DNA from 2 places in the Nocardia sp. NPDC056064 genome. Region 2 is predicted to be linked to the other one. Evidence: riboswitches for the same ligand, from Rfam matches in the RefSeq annotation. Region 2 holds a riboswitch; the other holds the start of a gene.
The links. A riboswitch is a leader RNA that binds a small molecule or an ion and turns the genes downstream of it on or off. The one in region 2 is predicted to bind thiamine pyrophosphate.
Positions count from the first base shown of each region.

Region 1 (3,979 bases), 2.5 Mb from region 2:
GAGATCGACGGCCCGGTGACCATCCGCGCCGGCGGCCTAGGCGCCACCTTCGCCGATATCAACACCCAGATCAGCAAGGACCTGGTGATCGCCGAGGCCATCGCCATCCCGGTGACCGGCCTGCTGCTGGCACTGGTCTTCGGCAGTGTGGTCGCGGCCGCGCTGCCGGTGGCGATCGGCCTGTTCGCCATCGCGGCCGCGCTGGGCATCCTGCGCGTGCTCACCTCGCTCACCGATGTGTCGATCTTCGCGCTGAACATGACCACCGCGCTCGGCCTGGCGCTGGCCATCGACTACAGCCTGTTCATCGTCAGCCGGTACCGCGAGGAACTCACCGCCGGTGCCACCCCGACGGCGGCGGTGATCCGCTCCATCCAGACCGCGGGCCGCACGGTGGTGTACTCGGCGCTGGTGGTGGCGCTGTCGCTGTCGGCACTGCTGGTGTTCCCGCAGTACTTCTTCAAGTCCTTCGCCTACGCGGGCATCGCTGTGGTCGCGGCGGCCACGGCGGCGGCCGTGATCGTGCTGCCCGCCCTGCTCATCCTGGTCGGCGACCGGATCAATGCCGGTGACCTGCGCGGCCCGCTGCGCAAGCTGTTCCGGCGGCCGCCGCGCGTGGAGAAGGAGCCGCGGCAGACCTTCTGGTACCGCCTGGTGGTCGCGGTGATGAAGCGTCCGCTGCCGATCGCGCTGGCCACCACCGCGTTCCTGCTGCTGCTCGGCTCGCCGTTCCTGGGTGTGCAGTTCGGCTATCCGGATGACCGCGCGCTGCCCGCCGACGTGGCCAGCCGCCAGGTCGGTGACATCCTGCGCACCGAGTTCGACGCCGATATGGCCGCGAGCGCGACCGTCGTGCTGCCGGAGTTCCACGGCACCCCGGAGCAGCTGGACGCCTACGCCCGCGAGCTGTCGAAGGTGCCCGATGTGCCGGCCGTGCTCAGCAGCGCCGCCGTGTACCGCAACGGCCTGCGCGTGGCCGCGGGCGTGCCGGAGATGTCGGACCCGCAGGCGGGCGCCTATCTCTCGGTGGGCACCCGGCTCGACCCGTACTCCGACGCGGGCACCGCCCAGCTCGACGCCCTGCGCGCCGTCGAGGCACCGTCGCAGGCCCTGCTGACCGGCCCGGCCGCGCTCAACCAGGACTCCGTCACCGCGATCACCGGCAAGCTGCCGCTGGCGGGCGCGCTGATCGCCATCACCACGCTCATCCTGCTGTTCCTGTTCACCGGCAGCGTGGTGCTCCCGGTGAAGGCGCTGGCGCTGAACATGCTCTCGCTGGCGGCCACCTTCGGCGCGATGGTGTGGATCTTCCAGGAGGGCAACCTGGCCGGGCTGCTCGGCTTCACCGCCACCGGCACCCTCAACCTGGCCATGCCCATCCTGATGTTCAGCCTCGCCTTCGGCGCCTCCATGGACTACGAGGTGTTCCTGCTCTCCCGCATCCGCGAGGAGTGGCTGGCCGGTCCCAAGACCACCGCGGGCAATACCGAGGCCGTCGCCATGGGCGTGGCCCGCACCGGCCGCATCTTCACCGCCGCCGCGCTGCTGATGAGCATCGTGTTCCTGGGTGTGGCCAGCTCCGGGGTGTCGATGATGAAGCTGTTCGGCCTGGGCTGCGCGCTGGCGGTGATCAGCGACGCGACCGTCATCCGGGGGCTGCTGGCCCCGGCGCTCATGCGGATGATGGGCCGCTGGAACTGGTGGGCACCCAAGCCACTGGTCAGGCTGCACAACAGGTTCGGGCTCGACGAATCGGAGGAACCCGCGGCTCCGGCACCACAGCTGGAAAAGGTGGGCGCTCGTTAGCGCCGAGCGGGAACGCACGCCTACACTGCTAAGCGCCACGCACGCCCCGACCTCGAGGAGGGGCTCGCCGCGCCAGCGGCGGTTCGCGGCCGTCCCGCCGATGGGAGGTCGTTGCGTAGGCGACGAAGGAGCAAGCAACGGCCTCCCATCGGCGGGACATAAGGGGCCGCGAACTCGAGCGCGCCAGCGCTCCAACAAGCACGGGGGCTCGCACCAGCGGGCTGAGAGGACGGCTAGCCCATTTTCGGGCGTTCAGGGCTGTCGACCGTATGAACCTGACCGGGTAATGCCGGCGTAGGGAGGAACCACCATGGGCACAGCCACGTCTGTCACCACCGGCCCGATCGAGGGCAGCGTCAAGCACTACAAAGAGGTCGACGGCCTGCGTATTCCGGTGCGCCGGATCAACCTCACCAACGGCGATCACTTCGACGTCTTCGACACCTCCGGCCCGTACACCGACGACACGGCGGTGATCGATCTCGAGGCCGGTCTGCCGAAACTGCGCGACGAGTGGGACCGGCCCACCGTCGACGGCCCACCCACCCAGCTGCACTGGGCGCGCCAGGGCATCGTCACCCCGGAGATGCGTTTCATCGCCGCCCGCGAGGGCGTCGCGCCGGAACTGGTGCGCGAGGAGGTCGCCGCCGGTCGCGCGGTGATCCCGGCCAACCACCGGCACCCGGAGCTCGAGCCGACCATCATCGGCAAGAAGTTCCTGGTCAAGATCAATGCCAATATCGGCAACTCGGCGGTGTCGTCCTCGATCGCCGAGGAAGTCGAGAAGATGGTGTGGGCCTCGCGCTGGGGCGCCGACACCATCATGGACCTGTCCACCGGCAAGAACATCCACGAGACCCGCGAGTGGATTCTGCGCAATTCCCCCGTCCCGATCGGCACCGTGCCGATCTACCAGGCGCTGGAGAAGGTGAACGGCGATCCCACCAAGCTCACCTGGGAGTTGTACCGCGACACCGTGATCGAGCAGTGTGAGCAGGGCGTGGACTACATGACCGTGCACGCGGGCGTGCTGCTGCGCTACATCCCGCTCACGGCCAAGCGCGTCACCGGCATCGTCTCGCGCGGCGGGTCCATCATGGCCGCGTGGTGTCTGGCCCACCACCAGGAATCGTTCCTGTACACGCACTTCCGCGAACTGTGCGAGATCCTGGCGCGCTACGACGTCACCTTCTCCCTCGGTGACGGCCTGCGTCCCGGCTCCATCGCCGACGCCAACGACGAGGCCCAGTTCGCCGAACTGCGCACCCTGGGCGAGCTCACCAAGATCGCGAAATCCTATGGCGTGCAGGTGATGATCGAGGGCCCCGGCCACGTGCCCATGCACAAGATCGTGGAGAACGTGCGGCTCGAGGAAGAGCTCTGTGAGGAGGCCCCGTTCTACACCCTGGGCCCGCTGGCCACCGATATCGCGCCCGCCTACGACCACATCACCTCGGCCATCGGCGCCGCGATCATCGCCCAGGCGGGCACCGCCATGCTCTGCTACGTCACCCCGAAGGAGCATCTGGGCCTGCCCAACCGCGACGACGTCAAGGTCGGCGTGATCACCTACAAGATCGCCGCCCACGCCGCCGACCTGGCCAAGGGCCACCCGCACGCCCAGGACCGCGACAACGAATTGTCCAAGGCCCGTTTCGAATTCCGCTGGCACGACCAGTTCGCGCTCTCGCTCGACCCGGACACCGCCCGCGAATACCACGACGAGACGCTGCCCGCCGAGCCCGCCAAGACCGCCCATTTCTGCTCCATGTGCGGCCCCAAGTTCTGCTCCATGCGCATCTCCGCCGACGTGCGCGAATACGCCGAGAAGCAGGGCCTCACCGATGTGGCGGCCATCGAAGCGGGCATGGCCGAGAAGTCGGCCGAGTTCGCCGACCAGGGCAACAAGGTCTACCTGCCGGTCGTCTGAGCCCCCGGTATCCGGCCCACGCGTATCGACTTTCGTAGGGGGCGGTCGATCCGTTCGGCGGCATCGCCGAGGTGGGCCGGATACCTAGTTTCGGTGCATGCGCAACAGAGTTGGGGTGCTGGTCGCCCTGGCCGGGGTCGTCGGCGGGCTGTTCCTGCCGACGACCGCCGCGGCCGAACCCACACGAAATACCTTGTCCGCCCGCGCGTTCGATGAGTTCTCGGCGCGCGCGGCGACCGATAC
Region 1 covers NZ_JBHJWO010000001.1:3,413,698-3,417,676, forward strand. The annotation lists gene ACFC06_RS15720 (MMPL family transporter) at 1-1,806, shown strand, start outside; TPP riboswitch at 1,997-2,121, shown strand; gene thiC (phosphomethylpyrimidine synthase ThiC) at 2,117-3,736, shown strand; gene ACFC06_RS15730 (serine hydrolase domain-containing protein) at 3,834-3,979, shown strand, end outside.
Region 1: it holds a riboswitch for thiamine pyrophosphate, as region 2 does, so the genes downstream of both, thiC (phosphomethylpyrimidine synthase ThiC) here and ACFC06_RS04410 (TenA family protein) in region 2, are expected to answer to the same signal.

Region 2 (3,979 bases):
GGGCCATGCCGCAGCTGCTGCGGTCACCGCCACCGGCCAGGCAGTCGACCGCCTTGTAGCGCACGGTGCCGCGACGCAACCAGGGGGTATCGCGCACGGCGATGACATTGAGGCCGCGCTCCGACAGGGCCGTCCACACGTCGAGGTAATCGCCCGGGGTCTCGTCACCGCCGGTGTCGCGGGGGCGGGTGCCGGTGGTGAAGACCCAGTCGGGGCGGTCGGCGTCGAGCCGGTCGATCACCTCGGCCGACCAGTCCCGGCAGTCCGGGTTCGCCTCGCCCTTGTACATGGCGTCCTCGGCCAGCGTGAGCGGGCAGCCCATCTTCAGATACACCTGGATGCGGAAGCTGTGTTCGGTCGCCAGGACCTGCAGGGCGGGCAGCCAGTGCTCGGCGTGCGAACTGCCGACCAGGGCCAGGGTGCGCTCGGCGTCGGGGTCGCCGTAGGTGCAGGTGACCAGGTCGCGGGTGTCCCAGTCGGCGATGCACCCGTCGACGGTGGGCGGAGGCAGCTCGGCGGGTGCCTCGAAGACCGTGGGCCGCATCGGCGCGTCGGGGACGGGCGCGCCCGCGGCCAGTGCCTCGGCGCCCGGGTACCGCTGCGGATCGAGCACGCCGACCGCGGCCGACGGGTTGACCCGGACCACGGCGTACTGCCACCCGGCCGCCGCCGTGATCGTGGCCACCAGCAGCACACCCACCCCGGCCGTGACCAGCCTGCGTGGTCGCGCGCCCCCGACCGGGCGCACCGCGCCACGCTGTCGCAGCGGTTCCTCGACCCAGCGGTGGGTGAGCCAGGCCAGTAGCACCGACACCCCGATCACCGCGGCCCCGCCGACGAGACCGGCGCGCGGATGTCCCCGCTCGGCGAGGAAGAAGATCAGGATCGGCCAGTGCCACAGGTACAGCGGGTAGGCGATGTCGCCGAGCCATCGCATGGCGGGGTGGGCCAGCAGCTGATTGACCGCGGGCCAGTCCCGCACCGGCAGTCCCGACGCGGACAGGATGACCGCCACCGCCGCGCCCACCGGCAGCAACGCGGCCGGACCGGGGAACCGGTTCGCGGCGTCGAGCACGATCCACCCGCACAGCACCACACCGGCGACACCGAGGAACGCCGCGAGCGACCGCACGAACCGCGACCGCGGCAGCGACGGCGCCAGCACCGCGAGCGCGGCCCCCGCCAGCAGTTCCCAGCCGCGGGCGGCGGTGTCGTAGTAGTTCCAGCCCTGCCTGGTCGTCATGCCGTGGGCCGCGAACACGAACGAGCACAGCGCGCCCGCGACCACCACCGCGCCGACGACGAGCCGGACCCGATGCGGCCGCGACAGCCGCGCGCACACCCAGCCGACGGCCCCGATCACGAGCAGTATCGCCAGATAGAACTGCCCCTGCACCGCCATCGACCACAGGTGTTGCAGCGGGCTCACCGACGGATCGGCGGCCAGGTAGTCCGACCAGGTCAGCGCGAGCTGCCAGTTCTGGTAGTAGAACAGCGAGGCCAGCACCTGCGCCGCCACCGTGGACCACTGCGTGTACGGCAGCACCAGCACGGTGGCGACGACGACCGCGGCCAGCACGACCGCCATGGCCGGGACGAGCCTGCGCAGCGTGCGCCGCAGCACCCCGGTCGCCCAACCCGGTTCCGGGGACTGCGCCCGGCGCAACACCATGCCGGTGAAGAAGAAGCCCGACAGCACGAGGAAGACGTCGACCCCGCCGGACACGCGCCCGAACCACACGTGGAAGACCACGACCAACGCGATCGCCAGACCCCGCAGACCGTCCAGATCGAATCGGTACGCCGAGCGCTCGGCGCCGTCCGCCGACGGACTGTGCGTCCGCGCCGGGCGGGGTACCGATTCGATCTCCGGGGGTCTGGCCATGACGAATCTCCTATCACGCCGCGCCGGCCCGGGCCATTCCTCCTGGCACCGAATGTGATCTGGCACGCACTGCCATTCCCGCGGGCCCGGCCGCGGTGACCGGCCGCCGAACGGCATTCCCCGCTTGTCGGCGGTCGCTGCTAGGGTCGGTCGAGTTCTGACACGGGGTGCTTTGCGACCGCAAGGCTGAGAACAGACCCGGGAACCTGTTCAGGTAATGCTGACGAAGGGATGTCACGGTGTTGCGCGCCCACACCACCACCACACAGAGATTCACCGACGAGCTCTGGGAGCAGACGACAGCGCTGCGCACCGCGATCGACGATCTGGAATTCCTGCGCCGTCTCGGTGACGGCACCCTGCCGCTCGACGCCTTCCGCGTCTACATCGAGCAGGATTCGCTGTACCTCACCGGCTACGCCAAGGCGCTGGCCCTGCTGGCGGCCAAGTCGCCCGATCCGCAGACCGCGGCCTTCTGGGCGAACTCCTCGGCGACCGCGGCCACCGTCGAATCGGCCATGCACGACCAGCTGCTCACCGGCGGCGTGCTGCCGCCGCGCGAGGGCGAACCGGAGCACACGCCGACCTGCCTGGCCTATGTCTCCTTCCTGATCGCCACCGCCGCGACCGACTCCTACGCCGTCGCCGCCGCGGCGGCCCTGCCCTGCTTCTGGATCTACGCCGAGGTGGGCCGGGAGCTGGCCGCGAGCGCCGCGCAGGTGATCGCCGCCGATCCCGCGCATCCGTACGCGCAGTGGGTCACCACCTACGGCGCCGAGGAGTTCCAGCAGTCCGCGGCCACCGCCCGCGCGCTGGTGGACGCGGCGGCCGAGTCGGCCGGTCCGCGCGAGCGGGCGGCGATGGCCACGGCCTTCACCCTCGCGGTGCGCTACGAACTGCTGTTCTGGGACACCGCCCTGCACCCGCAGCCCTGGCCCGCCGGATGAGCGCCCGTCTGCGCCGCGCGCTCGCGGCCGTGCTCGCCTCCGTCGCCGTCGTCTCGGTGCTCACCGCCTGCGGATCGGGCGGCGGGTCCGGCGACACCATCCGCTTCGCGTTGGACTGGACACCGAACACCAACCACACCGGCCTCTATGTGGCCTTGCAGCGCGGCTATTTCGCCGACGCGGGCCTGGACGTGGAGGTACTGCCGTACAACAACACCGCCGTCGACACCGTGATCGACGCCGGGAACGCGGAGTTCGGCATCAGCACCCACAATTCGTCGACCTTCGCGCGCGCCTCGGGCGCGCAGGTCCGTTCGGTGCTCGCGCCGCTGCAGCACTGGGCCACCGGAATCGGCGTGCGCGCCGACCGCGCCGACCTGACGAGCCCGAAGGATCTCGACGGCAAGACCTACGCCGGGTTCGGTGACCCGGGCGAGCGGGAGGCGCTGCAGCAGGTCATCCGCAATGCCGGTGGCACCGGCGATTTCACCTCGGTGACGCTGGGATCGTCGGCGTATGAGGCCGTCTACTCCGGCAAGGCCGACTTCACCGTCTCCTACCTGGCGTGGGAGGGCATCGAGGCCGAACACCACGGCACCCCGATGCGGTACTTCCGCTACACCGACTTCGGTTTCCCGGATTCCTACGCCATCGTGATCGACGCCAACGAGGGCTGGCTGGCTGAGAATCCCGAGCGCGCCGCGAAGTTCGTGCAGGCACTGCAGCGCGGCTACCAGTTCGCCGCCGACAACCCGGACCAGGCCGCCCAGGATCTCCTGGACGCCAACCCCGGCGCGTTCACCGACGAGAAACTGGTCTTCGAGAGCCAGCGCATGCTGGCCGAGCAGTTCATGAAGGACGCCGACGGCAAGGTCGGCACGCAGACCGTGCAGCAGTGGGCGGCCAATTCCGGGTTCCTCTACCGCAGCGGGCTGCTCACCGGTCCCGACGGCAGGCCGCTGACCACCGAGCCGGACTGGTCGACGTACTTCACCGATGAGTACCTCGGCACCGCCTGACCCGCACGCGAAGCCGCGGCCCCGGTCCGCGTGGGCGGGTCTGCGGTGGGCGCTGCCGTCGCTGCTCACGGTGGCGGCGCTGGTCGTGCTCTGGCAGGTCTACGTCACCAGCAGCGGGATCCGTCCGC
Region 2 covers NZ_JBHJWO010000001.1:963,221-967,199, forward strand. The annotation lists gene ACFC06_RS04405 (SGNH hydrolase domain-containing protein) at 1-1,885, opposite strand, end outside; TPP riboswitch at 2,039-2,134, shown strand; gene ACFC06_RS04410 (TenA family protein) at 2,125-2,832, shown strand; gene ACFC06_RS04415 (ABC transporter substrate-binding protein) at 2,829-3,851, shown strand; gene ACFC06_RS04420 (ABC transporter permease) at 3,829-3,979, shown strand, end outside.